2 regions of the Komagataeibacter sucrofermentans DSM 15973 genome follow, and region 2 is predicted to be linked to the other one. Evidence: riboswitches for the same ligand, from Rfam matches in the RefSeq annotation. Region 2 holds a riboswitch; the other holds the start of a gene.

Region 1 (15,916 bases), 1.3 Mb from region 2:
CTCGCGCTTGGTGATCTGTCCGTCATGGTCGAACATGTCATCAGGCAGGCCGCAGGCAAGCGGAATGACCTGCGCATCCCGGTCAGCCACGACCTCCAGCGCCATCAGGTTCAGCCGGGGTGGCAATGCCCCTTCAGCGCGGGCGGTCTCGGCCACCGTGGCGGTGTGGTGGCTCTGCCTTGACCCGCCCAGCGCACCCAGCACATGCAGCACGGAGGCACCAAAGCCGCGCGCATCGAGCCAGCGGGCAAAGGCGTGGGGCGTGTGTTCATCCGCCGAGAGCACGACCAGCCTACCACCGGGCTGAAGGGCAGGGGCCACGGCCTCCATCGGGCGGCCACACAGCGAGAGCACGCTCACATCCTGCTCCGCCCAGCCCATCAGGTTGCACGCCAGCGCCACGCATGATGGCGCGGGCAGGCTCATCATCTCGGCCAGTTCCACATGGCGGCGCAGCGTGGTGCCAATGCCAAACAGGAACGGATCGCCAGAGGCCAGCACGCACACGCGCCTGCCCCGCCAGCGCAGCACTGTGGCAATGCCATCGGCCAGCGGGTGCGGCCAGGCCAGCGTCTGACCTGTTATCAGGGTGTTTGCCAGGGCAAGGTGGCGCGCGCCCCCCACCACGAGTTCCGCCCCCGCAACCAGGGCACGGGTGGCGGCGGGCAGGCCCTCGACACCGTCCTCCCCAATGCCGATAACATGCAGCCATGGCGTGCTCATGGTGTGGCCTTACAAGCAGCAGGAAGGAAAAGATGCGGGTTCTGGTTCTGGGCGGCACGACGGAGGCCCGACAGCTTTACGCGGCGCTGGAGCAGCGCACGGACCGCTTTGCGGTCACCGTCTCGCTCGCAGGTGTTACCCGCGCGCCGGTCCTGCCCGCGCTTGACGTGCGCATTGGCGGCTTTGGCGGCGTGGATGGCCTGCGGGCGTGGCTTGTGGCCCATCATGTCGAAGCGGTGATTGATGCCACCCACCCCTTTGCCGTGCAGATGAGCCACCATGCGGTGGCCGCCTGCGCGCAGGCCCATGTGAAGTTGCTGCGCGTGGAACGCCCCGGCTGGGCACCCGTGGCGGGCGATCGCTGGACCCGCGTGCCCGACATGCAGGCCGCAGCCCGCGCGCTGGGCACCACACCCCGCCGCGTGCTGCTGACCGTGGGGCGCAAGGATCTGCTGCCCTTTCACCACGCGGGGCCGCATGACTGGCTGCTGCGCTGCGTGGATGCGCCCGACCCGGCCCTGCTGCCTGCAGGCACGCGGCTGCTGCTGGCCCGTGGCCCGTTTGATGAAGCGGGCGAGGAAGCGCTTTTGCACCGGGAACGGATTGATGTGATCGTGACCAAGAATTCCGGTGGCACGGCAACCGCAGCCAAGCTCGCGGCGGCCCGCAGGCTGGGCATTGACGTGATTATGGTCGATCGCCCCCCCGTGGCCCCGGCCGAGACGGTGGCGGATGCCACTGCTGCCATGATGTGGCTGGAAGGCCTGTCGGAATGATGTGGAAAACCTGCTCACGAAAAACCCTGGAATCATAAGAAGTTTTTGGTGAAGCTTTTTTCAAAAAGCTTCGAAAAGACGCCGCCTTTTTGAAAAAAGGCGGCACCCAAAAACTTTTATTCTGTTTTTTCTACCCGCCGCGCGGTGTAGAGCCATTTTTCCCCGTCTGCGCGCGCAATGGTGTGGGTGAGCGGGCAGCCAATCAGCACCAGCGTGCTCATATCCACCTGTTCGGGGTTGGCATGGGCAATATCGGTCAGGATCACGCGCTCATCCGGGCGGCCAATGGCGCGGGCAAAAGCGACCGGCACGGTGCCGGGCAGGATGGTGCGCAGCAGGGCAAACGCCTCGCCCAACTGGTGCGGGCGGGCTTTCGAGCGCGGATTGTACAGCGCCATCACCAGCCCTGCCTCCGCCGCCGCCGCCAGCCTTTTATGCACCACTTCCTGCGGCTTGAGGTTGTCAGACAGTGAAATGACGCAGAAATCCCCGCCCAGCGGCGCGCCCAGCCGGGCGGCGGCGGCCAGCACGGCAGACACGCCGGGAATGACCGTAACCTCCACCCCCCGCCATGCAATGGGGCCGTGGTCAATCGCCTCGAACACGGCACTCGCCATGCCAAACACGCCCGCATCCCCACCCGACACGACCGCGACCGTGCGCCCTGCCAGTGCCAGTTCAATGGCATGCCGGGCGCGTTCAAGCTCCACGCGGTTGTCACTGGCATGGCGCACCACGTCGGGGCCTGCCTGCACGCGGGCCACATAGGGGGCATAGCCAATCAGGTCGGTAGCCTGCGCGAGTGCGGCATCGGCCTGGGGCGTGCGCTGGTCCGCGGCACCCGGGCCAAGGCCCACGACGAATATGCGGCCGCTCATCGCGCATCCTCCCGCCCCGGCACGAGGATGATGGAGAAATAGGGGGCAGGCCCCGTCATCTCGGTCAGTTTCAGGCAGCGCTGGGTGGGCTGGCTGGCGCGTTCCACATAGATCGCGCGTTCCTCGCGCCCCGTGCGGCGCAGGGCGGCGCGTACTTTTTCAAGGTTGCGGCCCAGCTTCATGATGACGGCGGCATCGGCCTTTTCCAGCCACGCCACCAGCGCTTCCTCATCCAGCGTGCCGGGGATGACGCACAGCACGTCATCACCATGCACCATCGGGCGCTGCGCGGCTGACCAGCAGCCGCTCATGGCGGTGATGCCGGGCACCACCGTGCTCTCGAAGCGCTCATGCAGCCGGTCGAACACATACATCGCCGAGCCGAACAGGAACGGGTCGCCCTCGCACAAAAGCGCCACGTCGTGCCCGGCCTCAAGGTGCGTTGCGACCCGGGCTGCGCATTCATCATAGAACTGGCCCATGCGCATGAGGTACGCCGGGTCGCTGACCGCAATCTCGGTGGTGAAGGGGTAGGCGAAGCGCAGCGTGGTGGCGTCGGGGCCAATCATGTCGCCTGCAATCTGGCGGGCATGCCCGGGGCGGTCGTGGCGGCAGAACCAGCCCACCACCGGGCTTTCGCGCAGCAGGCGCGCGGCCTTGAGGGTCATGAGTTCGGGGTTACCCGGTCCCATGCCAAGGATGGACAGGCGGCCGGCACTCATTCCGTGTCACTCGCCAGCGCGTTGACGGTGGCCGCCGCCATGGCGCTGCCGCCCAGCCTGCCACGCACGATGATGAAGGGCAGGTCACCGAATTCGGCCAGCGCTTCCTTCGATTCGGCGGCACCCACAAAGCCTACCGGCATGCCAATTACGGCGGCCGGGCGGGGCGCGCCTGCGCGGATCATCTCCAGCAGGTGGAACAGGGCGGTCGGCGCATTGCCAATGGCCACCACGGCGCCGGCGAGGTCATGGCCCCACAGATCCATCGCGGCGGCCGAGCGGGTATTGCCGATCTGCTTCGCAATTTCTGGCGTGCGCGGGTCGCGCAGGGTGCAGATGACCGGGTTATCGGCTGGCAGGCGCGCGCGCGTGACGCCATGGGCGACCATGTTGGCATCGCACAATATGGGCTTGCCCGCCCGCAGCGCCGCCTGCGCGCTGGCCACGAAATCGGGCGACATGCGCACGGCTTGCGCCACATCCACCATGCCGCAGGCGTGGATGATGCGCACCACCACGCGGGCCTCGGCCTTGGTCAGGCCGCTCAGATCGGCTTCTTCACGGATGATGGCAAAGGAACGGGCATAGATCGCCGCCCCGTCGTGAATGTAGTCGTACGGTTCCGTTTGCGCGGTCATGCCGGTTGGGTTCTCCCGTTCCGTGGCGTGGTCAGGTTGCGGGGCCAGTCCCGCACGATGTGCTGTATCTGTGCCAGCGAAAGCCCGTTGTCTACAGGCGTATCAGCCGCCCGGCCATGCGGGCACAGGCCATAGCCATCCACTTGTGCCACCAGCGTGATGTCGGCTGGCCCCGGATGGGCGCAGCCCTTGGGGCAGCCTGACACATGCAGCGTGGCCCCGGCTGGCAGGTCCGGGGCCAGCATGGTGGCATCGGCAATCACGTCCCGCGCAGCACAGCCACAGCCGCGCGCGCCGATGCACGCGCTGATGCGCAGGCGCGGGTCATCTGCCTGCGTGATCAGGCCAGGCAGGGGCGGAGCCGTGGCGCAGTCTTCAATAACAAGGGCGCGCATGGGGGCCACGCGCATCTGGCCATTGCCAGACTGTTCGGCCCATTGCGCTACGTCCGCAAGCAGATCGGCGCCAATGGGGCCGGGCGGCAGGACCAGCCCCATCGCGCCACCGGGCAGCGGCCCGGCCAGACAGGCGGGCGCGTGGGCGGGCGTGGTTGCGGCGCGTGTGGCGGCCAGTCGCCCGATCCGGGCAAAGGCCTGCGCGCCAAGGGCCGGATTGCGCAGCGGGCGGGGCTGGCCGCCCATATCGGCCAGCGCACGGGCAAGGGCCAGCACGGCGGGCGGCACATCCTGCGCGGCACAGGGCAGGGCGCGCGTGCCGCAGAGGACCAGCCAGCCATCCCTGCCTGCCCGGACCATAATATCGGCCCGCAGGCTGCCTGCGGGCACATACCCCCTGCACTCCACCGCGATTGCGAACTTGGCGGGCAGGCCGCGCAGGGTTTCGGCCCCGGCGAGTGCGGCATCAAGTGCCTCGATGATGGCGGGGGCATCGGGTGCCGCCTGCGGGTCGATGCCTGCAAGGGGCGAAATCAGCAGCGCGCGTCGCGCCTCGGTTGCGGCATCGGCGCTGGCAAGGCCCGCTTCAGCCATGTCGCGGGCAAAGGCGCGCGCACTGTCCGGTGTCAGGCCGCGCAGTTGCAGGTTGCCCCGGCTGGTCAGTTCAATCAGCCCGTTGCCATGCGTGCGTGCGGCACGGGCCACGATGCGGGCCTGCGGGGCGGACAGGCGGCCAAGCGGCGGGCGCACGCGCACCAGCCAGCCATCGGCGGCCTCCATGGGGGTGTGCAGGCCGGGGCACCAGCCGCGCACGGACGGTGCCGTGGTCATGGCGCGGGGTCCAGCAACATGCCAGCGCTGTTGCGCCGTGGCCGCCACAGGTCGCGGCGCAGGGCATCGGCCATGAGGCGGCGGATGGTGGCGTGGGCATCGGGGTTGGCTTCAAGCAAGAAGGCGTCCATCTCCGGGTCATCGAGCAGGCGGCTGAAGGCGAGATCAAACTGTCGGTCAAAGCGCGCGGGCACGGTGGCGGCAAAGCCGTGCAGCGCCTCTACGCCGCGTGCGATCTCGGCTGCCCCCCGGTAGCCGTGGCGGCGCATGCCCGCAAGCCAGACCGGGTTTGCCAGCCGCCCGCGCACCACGCGGGCTACTTCGTGCACCGTGCCGCGCAGGCGGGGGGCCTCGGGGCGGGAGGTATCGCCATGCACGAGGCGGGGCGTATTGCCCAGCAGGTGGGCAGCGGCGGCCATGCCGCCTTCATGCGTGGCCATGTCCACGCTTTCCAGAATATCGGTTTCGGCATGGTCCTGCACATGCAGCAGCACGCCCGCCTGCGCCATGCGCCCGGCCAGAATGTCTGGCGCCTGCTGGCCCTCGCGCCCGCCGCCATAGGTCCAGGCCGAGCCATTCAGCCATGCCTGCCCCAGCCCGTCACGTTCATGCCACTGGCCGCTGGCCAGCACGTCTTCCACCCCCGTGCCGTAGCTGCCGGGGGCTGTGCCAAACATGCGGGCGGTGGCGGTATGCCGTGCCGCCCCTTCAAGCCCTGCGGTGCTGGCGGCCAGCGGGTTGAGGTCGGGGGCTTCGAACGTGCGGGCGGCAATGGCCTGCACCGCCTGCTCGAACAGCGCGATCTGGCCGGGAAAGGCATCGCGGAACAGGCCGGACAGGCGCAGCGTCACATCCACGCGCGGGCGGTCGAGCGCTGCCATGGGAATGACCTCGATGCCGCTTACGCGCCCCGATGCGCCATCCCATACCGGCCTTACGCCCATCAGCAGCAGGGCCAGCGCCAGGTCCTCGCCGCCCGTGCGCAGGCTGGCCGAGCCCCACAGGTCGATCACCAGCGCGCGCAGCGGCTCGCCCTGGTCCTGCAGGTGTTCCTCCAGCAACAGGGCTGCCGTGCGCTCGGCCAGCACCAGCGCCGAGCGGGTGGGAATGGCGCGGGGGTCCATGGCGTACAGGTTGCGCCCCGTGGGCAGCACGTCGGCGCGGCCACGGGTGGGCGCACCTGCCGGGCCTGCGGGCACGAACCGCCCATCAAGGGCTGCGAGCAGGGCGGCTGCCTCCGCCGCGCCGCAGGCGTGCAGGCGGGTGGGCAGGTCGGCGGGCGCGCTGTCGCCACAGGCGCGGGCGATGGCATGGGCCAGTTCCACTGTCCGGGTGGGGGGGCGGCCAAAGACATGCAGCCCGTCGCGGATCTGGAGGTCTTTTACATCGCACAGATAGGCGTCAAGCTGGGCGAGGGCTTCATCCTCGTTATCGGCGCGGGCAATGCCGCCTTCATCAAGCAGGCCCAGATCATCCGCGCGTTGCAGGATCTCGCCACGCAGGATGGCGCCCCGCCTGCGGTCGAGCCCGTCGGCTGCGGCATATTCATCAATCAGGCGTTCGAGTTCGCCCGTATCGGCCCCTGCGCTGCTTACTGCCGCGATGGGCGGTGTCATGTGGCCAATGGTCACGGCGCCCAGCCTGCGCCGCGCGGCGGCTGCCTCGCCGGGGTTGTTGACGATGAAGGGATAGATCACCGGCATGCCCCCTACCAGCACCGAGGGCCAGCACGTGGCCGAAGGGGCTGCCGCCTTGCCCGGCAGCCATTCCAGCGTGCCATGCGTGCCCAGATGCACCATGGCGTCCAGCCCGCAGCCGTGGCGCAGCCACAGGTAGAAGGCCACATAGGCATGGCGCGGTGGGGTGTCGGGGTCATGGTAGCCGCCGTGGCGGTCGGTTGTGGTGCCCCGGTCGGGTTGCAGCGCCATCAGGATGTGGCCTGCGTGCAGGTGGCGCAGGGTGAAACGGCCATCGCGCACGCAGGGGTCATCCTCTGGCGCGCCCCAGCAGGCGGCAAGCTGGTCGCGCAATGCCTGCGGCAGGGCCTCAAGCCACGCACGATAGGTCGCAACCGATACAAACGCGGTGGCAGGCGCGCGGGCCAGCGTATGTGCCAGTTGGTCCGCCGTGGGTATGTCACCCGTGTCATAGCCCGCCGCGTGGAGCAGGGTCAGGATGTGTTCAAGGCTTGCAAAACTGTCCAGCCCCACGGCATGGGCGGCCTGCCCGGTGGGCGCACCCTGCGCGCCGGGATAGTCGGACAGGATGATGCCCACCCGCCGCTGGGCAGGTAGCTCATGCCCCAGCCGCGCCCAGCCCAGCGCGCGGGCGGCGGTGAGCGCAATGCCCTGCGTGTAGGGCACGTGGCGGGCAGGCAGGCCGGGGGTGGTGTCCTCCTTGAAGGAGATGGGGAAGGCGGGAATGCGACCATCGAGTTCAGGCAGCACCACCTGCATGGCAAGGTCGGCCTGCGACAGGCCGCGCACACTGTCGCGCCACAGGCCGTGGGCAATGCCGGGCTGCTGCACCTGCAGCACCGGCACGCCCGGCATATCCAGCGGTGAGGGGCTGTCCGCCGCCCCGCGCGCGGAAAAGAAGGTGGCGTTCATGATGACATCGGGCGGCATATCCGCCAGCCGTGCCGCGACAAAGGCCGCCGATTCCGGGTTCTTGAGGGAGGAGACATAAACAAGCTCCGCCCCCATGCCGCGTTGCTCCAGTTCAGCGGCAAGTGCCGTGATGGGGGCTATATCGGCAGCCAGCAGATGGGCGCGGTAGAACACCACCATGGCGCGAAAGGGTAGGGCAGGATTGGCCGCATGCAGCACGCCTGCCGGTGGCAGGGGTTCGGGGCCTGCGCCATCATCCGGCCCGCGCCCTGCAATATGGGCCATGAGCCGCAGGGCGGTGGCGGTGTTGGTGGCCCCACCCGTGCGCAGCAGGGTGTCGAGCCGGGTGCGGATGGCCTCTGTCACGGTGGAGCGTTCGGCCAGGCGCGGGTCGTCGCGCCCGTCGCCTGCCAGCAGCACCAGCGGGATGTCCGCCTGCTGGCACGCGCGGCTGAGTTCCTCCACGCCGTAGCGCCAGTATTCCAGCCCGCCAAGCAGCCGCACCACCACGCAGCGCGACTCCATGATGGTGTCGGCCACATACAGGTCGATCGACATGGGGTGGCGCAGGCGGGACAGCGTTGCGGTGCGCAGGCTGGCATCGGGCGCGGCCCCTGCCGCATGGGCGGCGTTGAGGCATAGCAGGTCACTGTCCGAAAAGGACAGGAACACGATATCAGCCGGGGCGTGGCCGAGGTCTTCGGCCTGATCGGCCTCATCGAGCGTGCGGACCTCGCGTGCCAGCAGGTGCATGATTCGGCCCCCCGTCTGCCGTTTGCCTTACGCCAGTGCCAGGGCCGCTGCAATGGCGGCCTGGTCCAGCCCCTTCTGGCCGATCACCACAAGGGTGCCGGTTCGCGGGCCATCCTTGGGCACGGGCTGGTCGAACTGGTGGCGAAAGCGGCTGCCAACCCCCTGCACGGCCAGCCGCATGGCCTTGCCGCGCACGGTGGCGTAGCCCTTCATGCGCAGGATGTCGTGCTGTTCGGCCAGTTTTTGCAGGCGGGTGATGAAGCCCTCCACGCTGTCCTGCTCGGGGATGGGCAGCACGAAGCTCTCGAAATCATCATGCTCGTGCTCGCCGCCCTCGGCATCATGGTGGGAGGGGCGGGCGGCAAGGTCATCTTCCGCCGCCGCATCGAGGCCGAGCAGCACGGCGGGGTCAACCTGCCCGTCGGTGGCGCGCACCACCTTCACCGCGCGCGGGATCTCGGCGCGGATCGCGGCCTCGACCGCATCGGCCTGCGCGGGCGTCATGAGGTCGGTCTTGTTGAGCATGATCAGGTCCGCGCACAGGAGCTGGTCCTCGTACACCTCGGCCAGGGGGTTGTCGTGGTCGAGCGAGGGGTCGGCGGCCTGCTGGCGGGCGACTTCCTCGGGGTCATCGGCAAAGCGGCCGGCTTCCACGGCGGGGCCATCGACCACGGTCACCACGCCGTCAACGGTCATGCGCGTGCGGATGGTGGGCCAGCCGAACGCCTTGAGCAGCGGCTTGGGCAGGGCGAGGCCGGAGGTCTCGATCACGATATGGTCGGGCGGGGTCGCGCGGTCGAGCAGGGCTTCCATGGTGGGCAGGAAGTCGTCCGCCACGGTGCAGCACAGGCAGCCATTGGTCAGTTCGACAATATCCTCGTCGGTGCAGCCTTCCACGCCGCAGGCGCGCAGCGTGTCGCCATCGATGCCCAGCGTGCCGAATTCATTGACCACGATGGCAATGCGCTTGCCTTTCGCATTGGCCAGCACGTGGCGCAGCAGCGTGGTCTTGCCTGCGCCCAGAAAGCCGGTGATGACGGTAACGGGCACTTTGGCGCGGGCCGTGGCGGACGTGTTCATGGCGGTCAGACTCCGGAAAAGAGGGATGCGGGAAAGCGGCCGCGCACCATGTCCGACAGGCTTGCGGGCCTGCGCGAAGGCATGACGGTGCCTTTGGCCGAGGCGGCGTACGCTTTGGTGTAGGTCAGCAGGTCATCGGCCTTTTCCGGGCCGAGATTGGCCAGTAGCCAGCCCCATTTGCCCGGTGTCGCGATAACGGCGGTGCAGCCGTCGTTGCACGCGGCAAGGCAGGCGACTTCATGCACCACAATGTCGGGATCGCCTTTGGCCAGTGCCTGCATGGCATCGTGCAACTGCCTGCCCTGCGGGTTGTCCGATGCGGGCAGGCCGCGGCGGCAGGTTACGCACACATGCAGGTGCACGGGCGGTGGTGCCGTGTCTGGCTGGGGGGAAGTGGTCATCTGGTCCGTGCCCTTTCGCGGCGCTGCCGGGCGGGCAGCACAAAAAGCGGGGTGCGCGGTCATGCCCCGCCCGGCAGCAGATTGCCAGGTGGTGGCCAGTCGCGTGCCGGGCACCCCGCCAGCCATGCGATCGAAACGGTCATCTGTCCCGCGCGGGCGGGGATGGCAGGTCTCCTGGCTTGTGGCGAAGGGCGTGGCGGGCCACACCCTCAATATCCGGCGGCCTTCCCGGTCCCTCAGGGACCAGTGGCGGGACCGGTGCACGCACCGGGCCGGATTCGACCACTTACAGTTGCGGGGGCAGCGACGGCATTGCCGAGTGGCGCACCGTCTTCCCTATTCTCCCTGTGGGGGAACCATCAGGGGCGGATTTAGCCGATTGCGGTCCGCGCTGTCAAAGCCGCATGCCAGCCCGTGCCCTCAGGGCCGGGGCGCGCCGCTGGTGGCCAGACGCCATGTGGCGTGGCGGGTCAGCACCGTGCGGGTGAGGGGGGCGATATCGAGCCGCGCCATCATGGCGCCGTCACCGCCGAGGGCCGCGATGGCAAGCGCGCGGATGACCGTGGCATCGGCCAGCACCAGCATGCGCGCTGGCATTGCGGGGAGTGCGGCCAGCCATGTGCCAGCGCGGCGCAGCAGCGAGTCGCGGCTTTCACCCCCCGGTGGCGCGAAACCGGCATCTCCCACCCAGCGGGTGAGGTCGGCAGGGGGGAGAACCTTGAGCGAAAGCCCGTGCCACGCCCCCATATCGGCCGCCTGCAGGGCGGGCACGGCCTCGCAGGCATCGGTTCCGATGGTCTTGTTCAGGGGCGGTGGCACAAAAAGGCGATCGGCCGACGGCAGGCGGGCCATGAAGCCTGCGGGCAGGATGGGGGCAGCATCGCGTGCCGGAATGACGCCCCGGCGCAACTCATCAGGCGCAGGCAGGGCGATGCAGGTCAGGGTCTGGTTCATGCTGCCCTGCGTGGCCCGAAAGGGTGGGGCGAGCAATGGATGATTGACCTTGCCGGTTGATTTTGAAAGCATGGCGGCTGATCCGGTTACACGGCAAGGGCATTGCAAGCCGCCCTGTCATGCCATACTGCTCCGGATCGAGCATGATCCATGGAGTTTTCAGCATGAGCCAAGACACATCCGTCCTGTCCGCCAATATTGTCGCCCCGCCGGTTGCCATTCCCGTGCGCGACCTGCTGCCGTGGGGCGTGTTCGGGCTGGTTCTGGCCTCGCTGCTGATCTACTTCGTTGGCGCGGAGCAGGGCGCGACCTCGCTCGTTTCTGGCCATTACGTGCATGAATTCGTGCATGACGGCCGTCATCTGCTCGGCTTCCCCTGCCACTAAGGGGCGCGGGGCGCATCCGCCCCGCATGGCCTGATGTGAAGAACGGCATGCGCCCATTGCGCCTGCCGTTTTTTATTGCCTGAACGACTTTTGAAAGCAGCAGTTCTTGGCGAAGATTTTTTCAAGAAGCTTCGATAGAACGCCGCCTTTTTGAAAAAAGGCGGCACCCAGAAACTTTTATCATTTTGAATTGGTGAGGTGGATAACGGTCCGCCCTCTTATATGCCCCGCAAGCAGGCGCGGGGCCAGGCCGGGCACTTCGGCCAGGGTTGCGTCATGCAGCATGCTGTCCAGCCGTGTGGGGTCGATGTCACGCGCAAGCCGCGCCCAGGCCGTCATGCGGCGCGGTCGGGGGCACATGACGCTGTCGATTCCCTGCAGGCGCACATTGCGTAAAATGAAGGGGGCCACAGTCAGCGGCAGGGCCATGCCCCCGGCCAGCCCGCAGGCCGCCACCGTGCCGCCCTGCGTGATGGAGGCGCACATCGTGGCCAGCGCCTCGCCCCCCACCACGTCGATCCCGCCTGCCCAGCGTGCTTTTTCCAACGGCTTGCCGGTAGGGGCGAGGGCTTCGCGTGGCAGCACTTCGGCAGCACCCAGGCTGGTCAGATAGGCCTGAAGCTGCGCCCGCCCCGTTACCGCCACCACCTGATAGCCCAACTGCGCCAGCAGCATCACGGCCATGCCGCCCACGCCGCCGCCCGCCCCGCTGACGATGATGGGGCCGGAGGCAGGCGTCAGCCCGCCATCCTCCAGCGCCATGACGCACAGCATGGCGGTAAAGCCCGCCGTGCCAATGCCCATCACCTGCCGCCCCGACAGGCCCGCGGGGTGTGGCAGCAGCCACCGCCCCGGCAGGCGGGCCATGCCAGCCATGCCGCCCCAGTGCTTTTCCCCCAGTCCCCAGCCGGTGGCCAGAACCTGATCGCCGGGGCGGAAGACCGGGTCATCGGAGTGGAGAACACGGCCAGCAAGGTCAATGCCTGGAATCATGGGAAAATGCCGCACAACCGGCGCCCCGCGCGTCATGGCCAGCGCATCCTTGTAGTTGAGGCTGGACTGCGCGACTTCGACCGTCACATCGCCCTGTGGCAGGCTTGCGGGGTCGACCTGTTCCAGCCGGGTGGTGGTCGCGCCATCGGCGTGGCGGATCATGAGGGCCTCGAACATGCGAACGGGTTTCCTTGCTGGTAATGAAAACAGGGGGGTGCTGTATCCTTCATGACCCGTCTGGGTGTCTGTTCCTATTTACAGCCATGTGATTTCGCATGAACGTGATGGATAATGTGCAATAAATAGCTGATCTGGAAACGAATTTCCAAAAAATCGGACCATCTGCAAAAGGGGTTCGGGGGCACTGCTGCCATGGGTCGGCCGGTTGCATGAAAATGCGCAGGGCAGGTGTGATATCGCCCCGCTACCTGTCCCTGTTGCGCTGTGGTGTGCTGCTTTTTCAGCCAGCATTGCACAGGCAGGAGGCATGCGTATGTCCGACACCACCGTTTCTTCCTTTTCCGCCCAGTCCTCCATGAACGCGCTGTGGCAGGCCCGTTATGGCACGAAGCCGCCTGAAAAACCGCTGCCCGAAAGCCCGGTGGCGCGCAGCCTCATGGCGCATCGTTCCGTGCGGCATTTCAGCCCCGCCCCCCTGCCCGAAGGCGTGGTGGAGGCGGCGATTGCCGCAGCCCAGTCGGCCTCGAGTTCATGCAACCTGCAGGCATGGAGCGTGATTGCCGTGCGCGACCCCGCGCGGCGCGCCCGGCTGGCCAAAATAGCGGGCGATCAGGCGTTCATCGCGCAGGCGCCGCTGTTCCTGGCGTGGGTGGTGGACCTGTCGCGGCTGGAGCATGTGGGCCACGCGCAGGGTCACGCGCTGCCGGGGCTGGACTGCCTCGATACATTCCTGAGCGGCGTGGTGGATACGGCGCTGGCGGGGCAGAATGCAGCGGCGACGTTTGAATCCTACGGCTTGGGAATCGTGTACGTGGGCGCGGTGCGCAACCAGCCCGAGGCCATTGCCGCCGAACTTGGCCTGCCGCCCAGGACATTTGCGCTGTTTGGCATGAGCGTGGGCTACCCTGACCGCGCGCAGCCTACCGCCATCAAGCCGCGCCTGCCACAGGCCATGGTGCTGCATGAGGAACGCTACAGCCCCGCCGCCACGGATGAAGCCGGCATCAGGGCCTATGATGCCAGCCTTGAGGCCAGCCGTGCGGGTGCGCGGAACTGGAGCAGAAGCGTGGTGGCGCGACTGGGTGAGATCGGCGCGCTTCATGGCCGCGAGCGCCTGCCTGCCGCCCTGCGCGCCTTGGGTTTTGTGCTGGGCAAGGCGTAAAAGCAGGGGGCATGCGCACGGGGCGGGGTTGACCGGCGCAATGTTCTGGTGAACTTCTGATGTGGTTGCCCGCAGCTTGAGGCGGGCAGGGGCGCGCTCCGTATGGCGCGCCAGCGCCATGATGAAAGAGAAATAACGGCTATGGACAGCGCCACTTCCCTTCCCTTCACGCTTTCACCCACCGCGACCCCGGTCTCACCCGAGCGACGGGCGGAAATTCTGGCCAATCCCGGTTTCGGGCGTGTCTTTACCGACAACATGGTCGTGATCCGCTACCAGGAAGGCAAGGGGTGGCACGACGCCCGCGTGCAGCCTTATGCGCCGTTCACCCTCGACCCCGCCGCCGCCGTGCTGCACTACGCGCAGGAAATATTCGAGGGCATGAAAGCCTACCGCACGGCGGAAGGGGGCATCACCCTGTTCCGCCCGCAGGCCAATGCCGCGCGCTTCCGCAAATCGGCGGCGCGCCTTGCCATGGCGGAACTGCCCGAGGACGTGTTTGTCGAGGCCGTGCGCCAGCTTGTGCGCGTGGATCATGCCTGGGTGCCAGGCAACCCCGATGAGAGCCTGTACATACGCCCCTACATGATTGCGAGCGAGACGTTCCTTGGCGTCAAGCCCGCGTCGGAATACCTGTTCATGGTCATTGCCTCGCCCGTGGGCGCCTATTTCGGGGCGGAAGCGGTGAGCGTGTGGGTGTCCGATTTCTGTCGCGCCGCCCCCGGCGGCACGGGCGAGGCCAAGTGCGGCGGCAACTATGCCGCAAGCCTGCTGGCCCAGCAGGAAGCCAAGGGCCATGGCTGTGCGCAGGTGCTGTTCCTCGATGCGGTGGAGCGCCGCTGGATCGAGGAAATGGGCGGCATGAACGTGTTCTTCGTGTTCGATGACGGCTCTGTTGCTACTCCGCCGCTGACCGGCACCATCCTGCGTGGCATCACCCGCGATTCGCTACTCACCCTTGCGCGTGAGATGGGCCTGACCGTGCGCGAGGAGCCTTACGCCATCGACCAGCTTTACGCTGATGCCGCCTCAGGCCGCCTGAAGGAAGTGTTCGCCTGCGGCACGGCGGCGGTGGTCTCGCCCATCGGGCGCTTCCGCGGCCATAAGGGTGAGGCGGTGATTGGCGATGGCGCGGGCATTGGCCCGGTCACCGCAAAGCTGCGCAATGCCCTGATCGGCATCCAGCGCGGCACAGCGCCCGACACCCATGGCTGGGTGGAAAAGGTGATCTGATTTTCCTCCCGCACGGCAGGGAAATGGAAAAAGGGCGGGTCATGCTGTAAGGCATGGCCCGCTTTATTTTATGGCAGGCAGTGCGGGGGCAGGGAGATCGTCATGGCTGAAAACAGGTTTGATGTGACGGGGCAGTGGGATGGTCAGTTCAGCTACCCGCGCACGTTGCCGCCGGAGTTTTTCTCCGCCTCCCTGTTCGAAACCGGTGGCACCATTGGGGGCACGGTAACGGAGCGCCCGGCATCGGGTCAGGCCGGGGCGGGCTGCTTTGTCTCGACTGTGCGCGGCGTGCGCCACGCAGCCGAGGTGCGTTTTACCAAAACCTATGAAGGCGGCCCCGGCGGCATGTCGTGCTGTATGCGGGCAGGCTGAATGCCGACAGCACCGAAATCGAGGGAATGTGGCGGATTGAAGGGTCGTGGTCCGGGCGTTTCCTCATGATCCGCAAGGATGGCGGTGCGGCGGTGGCCGTGCAGCGGGAGGCGGTGGCGGCCTCCCACTGAGGCAGGATGATAAAAGCTTCAGAAGAACGCCGCCTTTCTGAAAAAAGGCGGCATCCGGAAACGTCTGTCTTATTCCGCAGGTGTCGCGGTCTCTTCCACCGGCACATAGAGCCGGTTGCCGTTGCTGCGGAACTCTTCCTTTTTCTGTTCCAGCCCGGCGATGCGCTCGGCATTGGCCTTGAGGTCGTGGCTGATGCGCATGGAGCAGAATTTGGGGCCGCACATGGAGCAGAAATGCGCGTTCTTGTGCGCCTCGCGCGGTAGCGTCTCGTCATGGTACGAACACGCCGTATCCGGGTCGAGCGAGAGCTTGAACTGGTCGTTCCAGCGGAAGTCGAATCGCGCGCGGCTGATCGCGTTATCGCGGATCTGCGCTGCCGGGTGCCCCTTGGCCAGATCGGCGGCGTGGGCGGCGATGCGGTAGGTCACCACGCCCACCTTCACGTCATTGCGGTCGGGCAGGCCGAGATGTTCCTTTGGCGTGACGTAACACAGCATGGCGGTGCCGAACCACCCGATCATGGCAGCGCCAATGCCTGATGTAATGTGGTCGTAACCCGGCGCGATGTCGGTGGTGAGCGGGCCGAGCGTGTAGAACGGGGCCTCGCCACATTCGCGCAGCTGCTTTTCCACGTTGACCTTGATCTTGTGCATGGGCACGTGGCCCGGCCCCTCGATCATGACCTGGCAGCCTTTGGC
Region 2 (15,916 bases):
ATGGCGCCCGTTTACGATGCCGTGGCCAGTTGGCCGTCGGGCAGCGATCCTGAAATCATGGCTGACTCCGAACGGCTCAGGGCGGTGCGTTCAGTCCGGGCGGCAGCCGCTGAGGAATATTTCGAAACCCATGCCGTCGAATGGGATGCCATCCGTTCATTGCATGTGTCGGAGCAGGACGTGGAAAGCGCAATACGCCGCATAGTCGGCAAGGGCGTAATCCATCATCTGGTCGATATCGGTACCGGCACAGGTCGCATGATCGAACTGCTGGCGCCCCAGGCGCAACTGATCACCGGGTTTGACAGAAGTCCTGCCATGCTGCGCGTGGCCCGGACCAATCTGGCAGCCGCCGGGCTGGAACGGGCGGCATTGCGACAGGGGGATATCTATTCCCTGCCACAGGCGAGCGGAAGTGTTGATCTGGCGGTGATGCACCAGGTTCTTCATTACGTGCAGCATCCAGCCGCCGCAATTGCCGAGGCCGCAAGGATTCTGTCTCCCGATGGCCGATTACTGGTCGTGGATTTCGCGCAACATGGCCGCACCGAACTGCGGGACCTGAACGCACATCTTCATCTGGGTTTCAATGATAGCCAGATGCGGAACTGGTTTGCCGAAGCAGGCCTGACGTGTACGGAAACGACCTATCTCGAAGGGGAACTGACAGTTGGGCTCTGGAGTGGTGGCCGTTTCTGATGTGACCCTTACGAAGCACATTTAATGACCCGGGCATGCGTAAAATACTGCCCGGGGGCAGGCCTTATGCGGTTGAACCCGGCAAACCATAGAGGTGCATGGCGGCATCACGCGCGCCGATAGTCCATTGCGCGGAAATATAGGCTTGCAGCAAAGTCATTGGCGCTTCTGGCTCGTGGAAGTCTGATATTGCGCAAGCTGCATCGACATGGGCCAGAGCCTCCAGCAGCAGGGGCGAGAAGAGTTCCTCCAGATAGTCGCCCCGATCCCGTAAAACGATCGGCAGTCCGCTGACTGGCGGGGCTATATGCAGGAATGTGGAAAACCCATCTGCACGGATCGCTTCTTCAGGGTTGGGAACGCAAACGGGCGTGCCAGCGACCGCTTTCAGCACGTCCTCGCGACGGGGTGCGCATTCCATAAGGCGGGACATGGAAATTGATCGGCGGCGCCGACGCTGCTGTATCAGAATGAATTCGGGCGATGGAACGGGAGACGTCATCTTTTTGACCATTGCAAACGGACATGGACTTAATTGGGAGGCAATGCATTCACGCATTGCGTCATAACCGGATTACCGCGTTCAGCTGGAAGCCAATGGACTGGTACGTGTGCGCAACTGCAAGCCATGGGATTGTTCGGGACAGATGGGCGCAAGTGTGTGTATCGCGCCGACGGGATCTGTTTCGTACATGGTTGCCATCAACTTTTCCGCTTTGGCTTTGACGAAAAAGCGATAATCGGCAGTAGAGCACACTGACTACCTGCTGCATTATGACGGCATTATAGAAGTTTTTTTGTTATATATCCGGCATGCATCCGAAAACGGAAAAATGTTTCGGATATGATGCCGCAATTGCGGTGGCACCAATCTGCGGATGGACAGGTCACTGACGTTCTCCTGCTACCGGTCGGTCCCGCCCGGTTGGCCTGATTTGCGACGATGGCAGGTTTCCTGGCTTGCGGGTCATGGCAGCATGGTCCTGTCTTCCCGCCTGCTTTCTTGCACGCAGTGACTCACCTGATTCTCATCAGATGACCGGATCCAGCTACATACCGCCTACAGTTGCGGGCGCAGCCACCGACTGGCTCCCGGATCATCACAGACCCCGCCAGAGCATACGGCGTTCCCTATTAATCCGCTTGCACGGCACCATCGACTTGATAGTCGGATGGACTATGCGACAGGTTACAGGACTTATGCAATACAGATTTTTGAGCGATCCGAAAGGCATGGTGGCCATCACCCTGGCGGGAAGCTGCCAGACTTGCACTACAGTCAGCCATACGTCAGACTGCGCTACCTCAAAGGCCCCGTGCGAACGGGTTAATAGGGAACGCCGTGCGTTCCGGCAGGGCTGATCGGAGCCCGGGAACAAGTCGTCGACTGCCCCCGCAACTGTGAGCGGAGAGAGAGCGGATCGTGCGTCCTGATTGAAACAGGACCGGTCACTGGCCTGGGGAACAGGCTGGGAAGATGGAACCGCTGTCATTGACCCGCAAGTCAGGAGACCTGCCTTTGTGATCCAGCCAGTTCTGTCGGGCGGGGTGCCCGGTAGACGGAGTATCGATCATGTCATCTGTTTCACACGCTGCCCTGATCTCTTCGCGTTTCGCAACCTGACTCCCGTTTTTCTGTCAGCCTATAAAAATTCACAAGGTGACGACACATGCTGCGGATGAAATTCCGCAAAATGCGTTTAGCGGGAGACTGGACAATGAGATCATATACTATCGGCGATCAGCACATGGCGGGCAGTCGGTCCTATTTCGGATCGGAAACCCTGACCCCTTTCCAAAAGCAGGCAATCCTGTCTTTGCCGGAGGATGGCGGCTACGGAACCTTGCTGAATGAAGGAAGTGTGCGCGCATCCCTCGTATTGATGGGGTTTGTTGCAGGTGGCTGTTCCGCGCGCTGGGGTATGGAGCGCGCCCGCCTGACAGCCAGTGGCCAGAAATTGCGCCGAAAACTGGCCGGGAAATGTTTATAGCGCCCAAAAATATACTTTTTGAGGATGATTTCTATAAAAATCATCCTATGGGAATATAAAATATGTATTCACCATTTGGTCCATAAACCTGCAGAGATAAGAATTATGGCTATAAGTCGAACAATATTTGGAACAGTAATAAACTGGGAGTACAATTTTTTCCTCTCCTGACTTATGCGCGCATCTTTATCAATTCCAGAAATCTTTTGCTTTAACCGGCCATATCTCCAGACAATCTACGACCGACTTTTCAGGAGCTTGGTAAGGTTTCCACCTGCTCGTGTTCGCCGATATATACCCAAAAATATGCACTACGCTATACAAGAAAGCAATGTCAAATTCTTTATGTGCAGGCAATGGTTTACGGCTTGACCTCAGGAATGTCCGCCTTACGGGGCGTCACGTCGGCGGCATTTATCGAGAAGAAAGGGGAGGGGATCGCATGGCAGTGTGTGAAGGACACGCTTGCCGTCTGCTTATCCCTTCAGGTCCTGCTCACTCCCCGTCGGCATTGAAAAATCAGCTTCATTTCAGTTGCCGGTTTTAAAGCGGTCGTTAAAAATCCGTGTGAAATTGTCCATCGTGCAACGATCATCCTGTTCATGATGACACGCCTGCAGCGTCAGTATGTCGGGCTTTATCGCCACGAACTGTTCCATGCGCAGTGCATCCAATGCCTGATGAAATATGACGACCCTTACCTGACGCTGCCCGTTCGGCATGCGCCACGTCTCGAACCCCAGCGTGGTGTCGGGACCGGTTGGGTCTGGCATATCCGCAAACGACCAGTTCAGGCCAAAAATCGCTGCCAGCATGTCCAGTGTGCTGTCATGCCCGGCAAACAGGATAACTGGCGTGGTGGCAGCGATCATGTCGCCATTGGGTTCGCGCACGGCCTTGCCTGTCACCAGATCCATGATCATGCCAGCCAGAATATGACCCCGTGGGAACGCCACGGCAGGCAGGCGACGGAGAAGCTGGCTGGCATAGGTATGGGCGGGCTGCAAGGTATCAATGGCATGGCGCATGGCGGGATGTCCCCAGCCGATATGCGCGCACGGCATGCCCTGCGCATATTCCAGCAGCATGTTTTCTGCCACCTCGGCAGATTGTGACAGGCCGCCAGACAGGTGCGGCGCATTGTTGGACCATACAGCCCGGTCCGGCGCGGTATAGCAGGGCAGGCCGGAGGTGCATCCGGCAGGCTGGATTATGGCCTGAGCCATTTCCTGCGCCAGACGTACGCTGGGGGGGCGTGTGTTCCTGTCCCGCGCCAGTGCGGTTGACAGGTCGGTCATGATAGCTTGCCGCAAGGTGGAACTGGCCTGTCCGGGCAGGTCGTTGAAAACCGGGTCATGCACGCCAGGCGGCAGGCTACCGGGCGTGACGGGGCAACCCGGTATCATGGCATGACCCATGATGTCACCGGTCTGCAGCGTGCGCCGGTCGGCCGCATCAGACCAGACCGCCAGTTCCCCGGCCCTGCATCCCTGCGCGGGCAGCACGCCCGCCTCCCGATAATACTGCCCCAACGCCATCCCCATCAGCGACAGGTCACGCTGGCCGTGTTCGGTCAGTTCACCTGGTGCCACCGGCCATGCCTGCCATTGCCGGTGCGTTCGGGCATCCAGTTCCGCAATGGGGTGGGTGGGGCTGCGTATGCCGTGCCGGGCGATCAGCACCACGCGCTCCAGCACGGGACTGGAAGCCTGTGGTGGCAATGATGCCGCCTGCGCGACTGTAGTGTGCAACATGATGTACGATATGGCGACAAGGCAGCGAAACAGATGGCGCATCTGGGCATATAATCCAGGATAGAGGAGGCCTGTGCCTTTATGACACAGGCAGGCTGGCTCCCAAAAAGGACATTATACGCTTTGATCAGGCAAATGGGTTTGTTTCTGACATTGGGGGCATGCAGAGTATGGCCGTCGTGCAAGATGCGGCCTCTTTTTTCGTGCCATCGCGGCATGGCTTGCCGGACCAGAACTTCATGGCGCATGAAGCCGGGCTGGGAAAAAGGCGTGATGATATGGTTTTGAATACCGGAATCAACGCTATGGACTACAATCAGGACAGGAAGATAACCGGCTCGCGCGATGGGAAACGATGATGAACTGGCCTGAACAGCTAGGCCTTACAATTCCATTGGTGCAGGCGCCGATGGCAGGCGTGTCCACTCCGGCCCTTGCCGCTGCGGTGTCTCAGGCCGGGGCGCTTGGTTCAGTCGGAGTAGGGGCTGCCAGCGCCACCGCCGCGCGTGAGATGATCTGCCAGATACGACAGCAGACGACCGCTCCCTTCAACGTTAACCTGTTCGCGCACAAGACGCCGGAAATCGACCCTGTCCGCAACAAAGCATGGCTGGATTGGCTGAAACCGCTGTTTACCGAGTTCAGTGCGGTTCCGCCAGCCGAACTGCATCCCATTTACCGAAGCTTCAATGATGATCCGGACATGCTCGATATGCTTTTGCATATGAAGCCGCCGGTCGTCAGTTTCCATTTCGGGCTTCCTTCGCCTGAGACGGTTTCGGCCCTGAAGGCAACAGGCGCTGTTTTGCTGGCAACAGTAACCAGCCTGGACGAAGCCCGCGCCGCCGAGACCGCAGGAATGGATGCGATTGTAGCGCAGGGGATCGAGGCGGGCGGCCATCGTGGCATTTTCGATCCCGCGGGTCACGACGATGCTCTGGGAACATTTGCCCTGACCCGCCTCCTTGTGCGCCAATGCCGCATTCCGGTGATTGCCGCGGGCGGGATCATGGATGGAGCAGGCATGGCGGCTGCCCTTGGCCTGGGGGCCGTCGCGGCACAGATGGGCACGGCTTTCATTCTCTGCCCGGAGACAGGCGCGGATGAAGATTACCGAACGGCTTTGGCAGGGCCTGCCGCGTTTCATACACGCATGACCGACCTCATTTCAGGACGGCCGGCGCGCTGTCTTCAAAACCGGTTTACGAGCCTGAATGACAGTGTCGGTATTCCACCGGCTCCCGATTATCCCATTACTTATGATGCGGGGAAAACACTCAACAAAGCTGCCAGAAACTGTGGTGAAAGTGGTTTTGGTGCTTATTGGGCCGGTCAGGGCGCCCCTATGGCGCGGGCCATGCCAGTAGATCAGCTTATGGGCAAACTGAAGGAAGAACTGCAAGAGGCACGCTGTCTTCTGGCATAATGGCTTCTCGCGGCTCAGCATCGGCAGCCTGCTCATTCCAATCCTCCATAGAGAACTGGCATGACATCAGGATCATGCCGTAAAGTGGTCTGACCCTGATCGATCGACGGAACACCGAACGCGGACGTGGCGAAAAAAGTCGCGTGCGGGCACTCACTCTTCCGGAAGTTCGGATCGGAACAAAACCGCCAGATGATGTCTTGATGCTATCAAACAGGCTTTCGTATTCAATTTCATCTGCTCAGGGATGCAGACATAACAGGTCTTTGGATCAGGCCTGCCTAACCCACATTATATCCAGAATGAATAATCAGGTCGCGGGAGGAGACTGCCTCCTGCCTGAAAACAGGGGATATCCGCCAAATATCGCGTGATCGGTTATCAATATTTCTGATTGTCTATATTTTGATATAACCATACATCTCCTATAAATGATGCGATCATAAGCACTGCTTATGATCTTATGTATAATGCCTCTTGGACGTCATATGCCTGATTGATCTACTACCATTTCCACGACACCGCAGCACAATACCAGCCTTTCAGGCCGGTACAATGCCTGCGGGACCACTATGCCGAGAAGTTATTTCTATTTTCTATTTCTCTCGCATAAGTTTTGGAAAGTATCGATGCAGTACGCACATGACCCCGCACTCCTTCTGGCGCGCTTTCAGTTCGCCTTTACCGTAGGCGTTCATATCATCTTTCCGGCCTTCTCCATCGGGCTGGCGGCCTATCTGGCCGTGCTGGAAGGGCTGTGGCTCAAGACCGGACGGCCCGTATTCCTTGACCTTTACCGATACTGGATCAAGGTGTTCTCCATCGTCTTTGGCATGGGCGTCGTGTCGGGACTGGTCATGTCGTATGAATTTGGCACCAACTGGTCGATCTTTTCCAAAAAGGCCGGGCCGATTACCGGCGTGCTGCTGTCCTATGAAGTCATGACCGCCTTTTTCCTTGAGGCAGGCTTCCTCGGCGTCATGCTGTTCGGCATGAACAAGGTGGGGCGCAAACTGCATTTTGCCGCCACATGCTGCGTATCGGTCGGCACCCTGATTTCCATGACATGGATCCTGTCCTCCAATTCATGGATGCAGACGCCGCGCGGCTACACCATAGACCCGGTCACCGGGCGCTTCATGCCAGCTGACTGGCTGGCCATCATCTTCAACCCGTCCTTTCCGTTCCGCCTGGTGCATATGGGTCTGGCGGCTTTCCTGTCGGTTGCCTTCATCGTGGGGGCCACGGGGGCGTGGCATATGCTGAAGGCCCGCAAGGCCGGGAAGTTTTCCAGCGAGCCGGTACGGGTCATGTTCTCCATGGCCATGTGGATGGCGGCGATCGTGGCCCCGCTGCAGATCCTTGCAGGCGACGCGCATGGGCTTAACACGCTCAAATACCAGCCCGCCAAGATCGCCGCGATGGAAGGGGACTGGGTCTCGGAAGATCATGCGCCCGAACTGCTGTTCGGCATTCCCAACATGAAGACCGAACACACGGATTATGCCGTGAAACTGCCGCTGGCCGGGTCGCTGATCCTGACACACAGCCTGAACGGCAAGGTACCGGGCATGAAGGACTTTCCGCGTGACCAGCGGCCGCCTTCGCCAGTCATCTTCTTCTCCTTCCGCATCATGGTCGCACTTGGCATGCTGATGATGCTGGTGGGACTGTGGTCTTTGTGGCTGCGGCGCAACAGCACCCTGTTCACCAACCCGGTCTTCCACCGTGTCGCACTCTGCATGGCGCCTGCGGGCTTCCTGGCCCTGCTGTGCGGCTGGATCACGACGGAAGTCGGCCGCCAGCCATGGACCGTCTATGGCCTGCTGCGCACGTCTGACAGCGTATCGCCGGTTGCCCTGTCCTCCATGGCGTTTTCAATGACGGCGTTCGTGGTGGTCTATGTGCTCGTGTTTGGCTCCGGCCTGGGCATTCTGGTCCGTATGCTGGGCCGTGCGCCGCAGGAAGGTGAGCACGATACCCCGCCCTCCCTCGCGACCGAGATTCTGGCAGCCCGCATGCATCCGGGCGTGATTGATCCCTCTACTGGCAAAGGAGCCTGAGGCATGATGGACTTCGCATACTGGCTCCCCATAATCTGGGCCGTGATTCTGGTGGCCGCCATTTCGATCTATGTGGTGCTTGATGGCTTTGACCTTGGCATCGGGATGCTGTTCGCGCTTGAACGCCACCCGGACCGCCGGGATGTGATGGTCAACACCATCGCCCCCGTATGGGATGGCAACGAGACGTGGATGGTGCTGGGCGGGGCCGTGCTGTACGGCGTCTTTCCCGGTGCCTACGCCACCCTGCTGCCAGCCTTCTACCTGCCGATCGTGCTGATGCTGCTGGCACTGATCTTTCGCGGCGTGGCGTTTGAATTCCGTGTCATGACACGCGGCACGGGCAGGGAAGGGATGTGGAATGCCGGTTTCATGGCTGGCTCTGCCATCGCCGCCTTCTGTCAGGGCACGATCCTCGGTGGCGTGGTGCAGGGCATCAAGGTTGTGGATGGCGCCTTTGCCGGTGGCCCGCTCGACTGGCTCACGCCGTTCAGCATCCTGTGTGGCCTGTCGGTCATGTGCGGTTATGCCCTGCTAGGGGCGACGTGGCTGATCTGGCGCACCACCGGCGTGCTGGAGGCATCATGCCGCCGCTGGGCCGCCCGGCTGGCCGTGGGCCTGTTCATCGGCATCGTGGCGGTCAGCCTGTGGACGCCGCTGCTGCACGCACCCTACCTGCGCCGCTGGACCGACTGGCCCAACATCGCATTCGTCGCCCCCGTGCCGGTTCTGGTTGTCGTGCTGGGCAGGCTGTTTGTCATGGGGCTGCGCCGGGGGCACTCGAAGGGGCCATTCCTGTGCGCGCTGGGCTGGTTCTTCCTGTGCCTGTCCGGTCTGGGCATTACGGTGTGGCCCTATGCCGTGCCGCCGGGCCTGACGCTGTGGGATGTATCATCCCCACCATCGAGCCAGTTCTTCCAGTTGATTGGCACCGCCATCCTGCTGCCGATCATCCTGACCTACACGATCTATTCCTACCACGTCTTTCGCGGAAAGGTGACGGAAACCGATGGGTACCACTGAGATCGTCCGGGGCAATGGCGATGACGCACCCTCGCGCACCGGCGTGCGGATTGCATGGTTCGTTGCGATCTGGTCGCTGAGCACCAGCGTGTTTTTCGGGGCGGCGTCGCTGCTGCACCTGATTGTTCCCAAATAAACCGGGCGGCATGGCTGCCCGACATTTCCCTCCCTCCAATACGGGATCTGGTCCAATGCTTTTTGACTTTGAACGTGACTTCGCGGGCTCCCTGCGGTGCATTCCCATGATCGCGCGGCAGAAGCTCGACATCGTCGGCATCAAACTGAGCCTGCGCCAGTGGAGCCGGTTTACGCGCGAGGAAAGGGGCAAGCTTACCGACCTGCCGTGCGAAACCGTGCCCGAACAGGCCACCTACCGCGAACTGGTCGCCCACCTGATCGCAACCCGCAGCGACGAGCCGCTGCGCCCGCTCGCTGTGCGCGGACTGGAAGACTGGCGCGAAGAAGGCCGGATGCCCGAGGCAGTCAAAATACAGGCACAGGCTGATGGCATAGCGCCGCCTACGGCCACGCAATGGGCTGCCCTGCTGCCGCTCCAGCGATTTGCTTTGGTTAAGCTGGCCCGCTCGAAGCATGAAAACGAAAATTTCGTGCCAGCGATGCTGGAGTTTGGCCTGCTGCATGATGTGGGTTCTGCCCCCGGTGCCGCAGCCATATCGCACGCCCACGCCCGCCAGCCCAACTGAAGGAAGAGGGTCAAGATCATGAGCAACGAAAAAACACCCGAATACAAACCCTATCATCATCCGGCAGGCGGGTGGGGTGCGGCCGGGGCGACCGCAAAAGTGCTGATGGAACAGAGCGTGCTGGTCAAGGGATCACGCGGGCTGCTGGCCATGAACCAGCCCGGCGGTTTCAAATGCCCCAGTTGCGCATTCCCTGACCCCGATCATCGCAAGACGCTTGAGTTCTGTGAAAACGGGGCCAAGGCACTGGCGCATGAAGCGACAAAGGGGCGTGTGACACGCGAGTTCTTTGAAAAATACACCGTCACCGAACTGATGCAGAAAAGCGATTACTGGCTGGAAATGCAGGGCCGCCTGACCGAGCCGATGCGTTACGATGCCCAAAGTGATCGCTACGTGCCAGTGGCGTGGGATGACGCATTTGCCCTGATCGGCAAGCACCTGCGCGCCCTCGACAGCCCGCATCAGGCCGAGTTCTATACATCGGGCCGCACGGCGAACGAGACCGCGTTCCTCTATTCAATCTTCGTACGCGAATTCGGCACCAACAATTTCCCCGACTGCTCGAACATGTGCCACGAGCCGACCAGCCGTGGCCTGGCACCTGCCATCGGCATTGGCAAGGGCACGATCGTCATGGGCGATTTCGAGCATGCCGAGGCGATCTTTGTCATAGGGCAGAATACGGGCACCAATTCGCCGCGCATGATGACCAACCTGGTTGAAGCCCGCAAACGCGGCGTGCCGATCGTGCTGATCAACCCGATGCCGGAGCGTGCGCTGATCCGCTTTACCGAGCCGCAGGATGTGCTGCAGATGGGCACGTTCGGCTCGACCCCGATTTCCAGCGAATTTGTGCATGTGCGCATCGGTGGTGACCTGGCCATATTCAAAGGCATGATGAAGGCGCTGTTTGAGGCCGAAGCACGTGGCGAAAAGGTGCTGGACCTTGACTTCATCCATGAACACACCGCCGGGCTGGACGCCCTGCGTGATGATGCCATGGGCTGTAGCTGGGACGAGATTACCCGCATCTCGGGCATAACCGAGGCACAGATCCGCAAAATTGCGGATATCTACATGAAGTCCAATGCCACGATCATCTGTTACGGCATGGGGCTGACGCAGCATCAGGAAGGATCCCGCCTGATCCAGCAGGTCGCCAACCTGCTTCTGCTGCGCGGCAATTTTGGCAAGCCGGGCGCCGGTATCGCGCCGATCCGTGGGCATTCCAACGTGCAGGGCGACCGCACGGTGGGCATTGATGAAAAACCGACCGAGGCCTATCTGGACCGCGTGCGCGATGTGTTCGGGTTTGAACCGCCACGCGAACACGGCCACCACGTTCTGGAAGCGGTCGAGGCCATGGAAGCGGGCACCGCAAAGGTGTTCTTCGGCATGGGGGGCAATTTCATCCGCGCCGTGCCCGATACGGAGCGCTCCTACGCCGCCATGCGCAACCTCAACCTCACGGTTGGCGTGGCCACGAAACTGAACCGGGGGCATCTGGTGCATGGCAGGGACGCGCTGATCCTGCCGGTTGTCGCCCGCTCGGAAATCATCCGCACGCAGGCTGGCGAGCAGTTCGTGACCATTGAGGATGCGATGTCAAACGTGACGGCATCGCGCGGCGTGTTCGAACCCGTAACCGAACACGTATTGCCGGAAACAGAAATCGTCTGCCGCATGGCCATGGCAACACTGCCCAACTCCCGCACGCCCTGGGCGGAGTACATGGTCGATTATACCCTGATCCGGGACAGGATTGCCGCGGTCTATCCTGAAATCTATGCTGATTTTTCCGAGAAGATCAAAGATCCGCATGGTTTTCACCTCGATATCCCGCCCCGTCGCCGGGTATGGAAGACGCCCAATGGCAAGGCGAATTTCCTTGTGCTGCCGGGGCTGGAAGTCAACGTGCCGGTGAAGGATGCGGCCATGCTGCGCCTGGCCACCATCCGTTCGCATGACCAGTACAATACGACCATCTACAGCAACAGCGACCGCTATCGTGGGGTGTACAATACCCGCCTTGTCGTGTTCATGAACAAGGACGATATGGCCGAACGTGGCCTGTCGAATGGGGACGTGATCGGGCTGGAAACCTATAGCGATGACGGGATCAGGCGCTATGTCGATGGGCTGAACGTGCTCGACTACCCCATGCCGCGTGGCGCCATTGCCGGATACTACCCCGAGTTGAACCCGCTGCTGCCGCTCGACTATTTTGACGAGATCAGCGGAACGCCCGCAGCCAAATCCATCCCGGTAAAAGTGGTGGAAAGTGTTGCATCCGCCCCGCCAATCCGGATTGCAGGCTGACAGGGCAGGCGGCCATGGATGACGCTCAGAACAGCCGCGCGGTCCGTTCCGCGCCGCCTGTTGACCGGCTTGGCCGCCCGCTGCGCGACCTGCGCATTTCGGTCATGGACCGCTGCAACTTCCGGTGCCCCTACTGCATGCCCGAAGCCACCTATCACGAGGGCTTCCGGTTTCTGGGACCAAAGGAACGGCTGGATTTTGACGAAATCGAACGGGTCGCGCGCATGGCTGCCGAACTGGGCGTGACCAAAATACGGCTGACCGGCGGGGAACCTCTCCTGCGGGCCGGCCTGCCTGATCTGGTGCAGCGCCTGAGCTCCCTGCCGGGCATTGAGGATGTCGCACTGACAACCAATGGCGTCCTGCTGCCCCGTTTTGCACCAGCACTCCGGCAGGCGGGGCTGCGGCGCGTGACAGTCAGCCTCGATAGTCTTGACCCCGCCGTTTTTGCCCATATGAGCGGCGGCAGGGGAGACCTGTCCGCCGTGCTGAAGGGCATCGATGCTGCATGTGCCGCAGGCTTTGAGGGCGGCGTCAAGATCAACACCGTGGTCCAGCGGGGCGTGAATGACGCGGGCGTGCCTGATATTCTGGCACGCTTCCGGCATACCGGCGTGACGGTCCGGCTTATCGAATATATGGACGTGGGCAATCGCAACGGGTGGGACCGTGCCGATGTCGTGCCCTCCAGCGAACTGCGCGCCCGCATCGCGGCACGCTGGCCCCTTGAGCCGCTGCCGCCCCGCTATCGCGGCGAGGTGGCCCGTCGTTATCGCTATGTGGATGGGGCAGGGGAGATCGGGTTCGTCTCATCCGTCAGCGCGCCATTCTGTGGGGCGTGCTCGCGTGCACGCCTGTCTTCTGATGGGAAGCTCTACACCTGCCTTTTCGCCACAGCAGGCACGGACCTGCGCCCGCTCCTGCGTGGGAATGACGATATTGATGAACGGCTGCGGGCAACCCTCTCACGGGTGTGGCGCCACCGGAGCGATCGCTACAGTGAGGAGCGCACGCACCCGCCCGCATTATCGGGAGGCGGGGAAAAGGCGTCCGCGCCGGAAAAAATCGAAATGCATTATATCGGGGGATAACGTGGATTTTCTGTGCACACCCCAATATTTACCGGGGCACGAGCCATGACAGCGTTCCTGTATGGGCTGGTGCTGGCCGGCGGCGAAAGTCGGCGCATGGGGCACGACAAGGCGGCGCTGCCTTATGGTGGTCGCCCGCAGCTTGCCCGCGCTTTTGACCTCGTGGCGCGGCATGTAAAGCGTTGTTTTGTCTCGATACGTCCCGATCAGCAGTTTGACCCGCTCCGGGCGTCCTATCCCTGCATTGTGGACAGGCGGGAGACAAAGGACATGCTCGGGGGCGGGCCAATGGTCGGCGTGCTGTCCGCTCATATCGCTTACCCGGATGTGGCGTGGCTTGTCGTCGCCTGCGACCTGCCAATGCTGGATGATACGACGCTTGCCACCCTTGCACATGAACGCAATGCGGATCAGGCCGCCACGGCTTATGTGAGTGAAAGCGACGGACTGCCTGAGCCGCTCTGCACGATATGGGAGCCGGCGACACTGGCCGCCCTGAACAGGCAGGCGGCGGACCAGAAAATTCGGCCGCGCCAGATGCTCGGCGGTTCTGCGGTTCGCCTCCTTGAAGTAAAAAAACCAGGTGCACTGGAAAATGTAAATGCACCTGATGAACGCAACCGGGTGTTGCAACGCCTCGGATGTTCTGAACAGGACCTAAAATGCTCACTATAGAGTTGCAGTATTTCGCCCAGCTTCAGGATGAAGCCGGACGGGCGCACGAAATACGACAGACCCCGGCCCCTACGGCAGCCATATTGTATGATGAACTCCGTGACGCCTATGGTTTTGCGCTTGAACCGGCCCGCATGCGGGTCGCGATCAATTCGGCATTCGCGCCATGGGATCAGCCGCTCCGCGAAGGCGATCACGTCGCCTTCATTCCGCCGGTGACAGGCGGATGAGCGACTTCATCATGGCGGAAACGCCGGTGGACATCAGCGCCCTGCGCAAGGGGCTCGTTATTCCTGAAGCGGGCGGGTTCTGTTCCTTTGAAGGGTGGGTCAGGCAGACGAATGAAGGTCGCGCCGTTTCCGGCATTGACTATAGTGCGTTCGTGCCACTGGCGCTGACGGAAGGGCAGGCGATCGTGCAGGAGGCCAAACAGCGTTTTGCCATCTGCCGTGCGACCGCCATGCACCGGACGGGCTACCTGCCCATAGGTGAAACGGCAGTGTGGATTGGCGTCTCCGCAGCACATCGCGATGCGGCTTTTGGCGCCTGTCGTTACATTATTGATGAGATCAAGCAGCGCGTCCCGATCTGGAAACATGAACATTATGCAAGCGGCGAGGCCGGATGGGTGCCGTGCCACACCCTCTGACCATTGAACAATGCCCCCCTTGATGCCTGAGGCTACCGTGATGTCTGCTCTCTTTTACCCGCTGGATGTGAGTTCCCTGTCTCGCCCGTATGAGAAATTCAGCCTGAATGTGGCAGAAGAAGTGCCGGTCAGTCTCCTGTTCAACGGGATTTTTCCGTATGGCACGATGATGATGACGCCTGCAGACCTGAAAGATTTCGCCTATGGGTATTGTATAACCGAACAGATCGTCGGCTCGGTTGCAGAGATCCGTTCAGTGAACATTGCAGAAGCGGATGATGGGCTGATCCTTGATATTTCCATAAAGGGCAGGGCGCTGACGCAACTCATGCGCCGTAATGCCCGCCTGCAGACCGGCCATTCAAGCTGTGGCATATGCGGCAGCGAGACCGTGCCGGAACATGATGCGGTCGCAGCCGCCCCGTTGGGGGAAGGGCCGCGCCTGTCGGTGGCAGCAATACGCAATGCGTTACATGAACTGCGCAAGTGGCAGACGCTGAATGCAGCAACACGCATGGTGCACGCAGCCGCGTGGGCAGACCATAATGGCAATATCCACGTGATCCGGGAGGACGTGGGGCGGCACAATGCGCTCGATAAACTGATCGGTGCGCGGGCTTGCAACCCGGAAGTTTTCCATGAGGGTTTCTGTCTACTGACAAGCCGGTATTCATTCGAGATGGCGCTCAAGACCGTGCGGGCAGGTATTGCCGTCGTGGTTGCAATTTCCGCCCCGACCTACCGCGCGTTCCGGACGGCTGAAACAATGAACCAGACCCTGATCGCCATTGCCCGTCAGGATGAACAGACGCTGTTCTGTGGCGGAACGCGTCTTGTCATATAGCATTACCCGGACCGAAAAATAAAAATACCGTACGTGTTACGGAAGAAGAGCCTAGCGTTTTTATTGTCGGCTGGAGAGCAATTTGTTCAGCACTCAGGCTGCGATATCAGGATTATTCTGATCTGCATGGAAAACGCATTCGGCTTCCGCGGAAGGCCTGTAGCCGACAGGTGCGAGCAGGAATCGGTGATTGTATTAATCCACCCAATGGAGTGTTTCCCCCTGCCGCCCGAACAGCCAGGCTTGCCACCAATCCATGACAGGCCACCGATATGCTCGGGTAATCGATCAATGCCCTACCACAGGACGCACGCTGCACTCACGGAACTCAGGCGAATAACGCGATGTTTTCTGCTTCTCTACCATGGGCTTCATCCTCCGGGAGTTTTACTCTCCGGTAAACCCGGGGCAGTTCAGTGTCTGATCCCTGCTCATGGTTTCAGGATATCCTTGTCAAATGCCTCGGACAGCGGCGCGGAGGGCTGGATGAGACCAGCGTTGCGGTAAGTATCGAGCGTGATTAGCTCCGCCTGTTCCACGGCATCGCTGATCGGGACTGGCGAGGCGATCAGTTGCCGGGCGACAGAGACCGCAACATCCTCAGGCAGCCCGGTCTGCTGCGCAAGAATATGGGCATACTGCGCCTGATGCGCCTGCCCCCATGCATAGGCCAGG

Evidence for each region. Region 2 has a riboswitch for cobalamin ahead of R5N89_RS06985 (hypothetical protein). Riboswitches for the same ligand answer to the same signal wherever they lie in the genome.
Region 1: linked by a shared signal. The riboswitch ahead of R5N89_RS12960 (DUF1636 domain-containing protein) and the one ahead of R5N89_RS06985 (hypothetical protein) in region 2 are both predicted to bind cobalamin.

The regions. Positions count from the first base shown of each region.
Region 1 is NZ_CP137157.1:2,736,476-2,752,391, reverse strand. Features, by position in the region: gene cbiE (precorrin-6y C5,15-methyltransferase (decarboxylating) subunit CbiE) at 1-723, opposite strand, end outside; gene R5N89_RS12995 (cobalt-precorrin-6A reductase) at 756-1,499, shown strand; gene cobJ (precorrin-3B C(17)-methyltransferase) at 1,616-2,377, opposite strand; gene R5N89_RS12985 (precorrin-2 C(20)-methyltransferase) at 2,374-3,099, opposite strand; gene R5N89_RS12980 (precorrin-8X methylmutase) at 3,096-3,737, opposite strand; gene cobG (precorrin-3B synthase) at 3,734-4,963, opposite strand; gene cobN (cobaltochelatase subunit CobN) at 4,960-8,325, opposite strand; gene cobW (cobalamin biosynthesis protein CobW) at 8,353-9,405, opposite strand; gene R5N89_RS12960 (DUF1636 domain-containing protein) at 9,411-9,806, opposite strand; cobalamin riboswitch at 9,953-10,182, opposite strand; gene R5N89_RS12955 (histidine phosphatase family protein) at 10,227-10,832, opposite strand; gene R5N89_RS12950 (CbtB domain-containing protein) at 10,925-11,146, shown strand; gene R5N89_RS12945 (MDR family oxidoreductase) at 11,327-12,316, opposite strand; gene R5N89_RS12940 (NADPH-dependent oxidoreductase) at 12,633-13,481, shown strand; gene R5N89_RS12935 (branched-chain amino acid aminotransferase) at 13,623-14,714, shown strand; gene R5N89_RS12930 (hypothetical protein) at 14,817-15,086, shown strand; gene R5N89_RS12925 (hypothetical protein) at 15,065-15,217, shown strand; gene thiC (phosphomethylpyrimidine synthase ThiC) at 15,287-15,916, opposite strand, start outside.
Region 2 is NZ_CP137157.1:1,412,323-1,428,238, reverse strand. Features, by position in the region: gene R5N89_RS06995 (metalloregulator ArsR/SmtB family transcription factor) at 1-699, shown strand, start outside; gene R5N89_RS06990 (hypothetical protein) at 764-1,258, opposite strand; cobalamin riboswitch at 1,627-1,872, opposite strand; cobalamin riboswitch at 1,992-2,235, shown strand; gene R5N89_RS06985 (hypothetical protein) at 2,370-2,690, shown strand; gene R5N89_RS06980 (histidine-type phosphatase) at 3,221-4,486, opposite strand; gene R5N89_RS06975 (hypothetical protein) at 4,615-4,803, shown strand; gene R5N89_RS06970 (nitronate monooxygenase family protein) at 4,800-5,870, shown strand; gene R5N89_RS06965 (cytochrome ubiquinol oxidase subunit I) at 6,500-7,933, shown strand; gene cydB (cytochrome d ubiquinol oxidase subunit II) at 7,937-8,956, shown strand; gene R5N89_RS06955 (DUF2474 domain-containing protein) at 8,943-9,092, shown strand; gene R5N89_RS06950 (nitrate reductase associated protein) at 9,148-9,660, shown strand; gene R5N89_RS06945 (FdhF/YdeP family oxidoreductase) at 9,679-11,982, shown strand; gene moaA (GTP 3',8-cyclase MoaA) at 11,997-13,073, shown strand; gene R5N89_RS06935 (NTP transferase domain-containing protein) at 13,119-13,748, shown strand; gene R5N89_RS06930 (MoaD/ThiS family protein) at 13,736-13,978, shown strand; gene R5N89_RS06925 (molybdenum cofactor biosynthesis protein MoaE) at 13,975-14,397, shown strand; gene fdhD (formate dehydrogenase accessory sulfurtransferase FdhD) at 14,438-15,241, shown strand; gene R5N89_RS06915 (aliphatic sulfonate ABC transporter substrate-binding protein) at 15,673-15,916, opposite strand, start outside.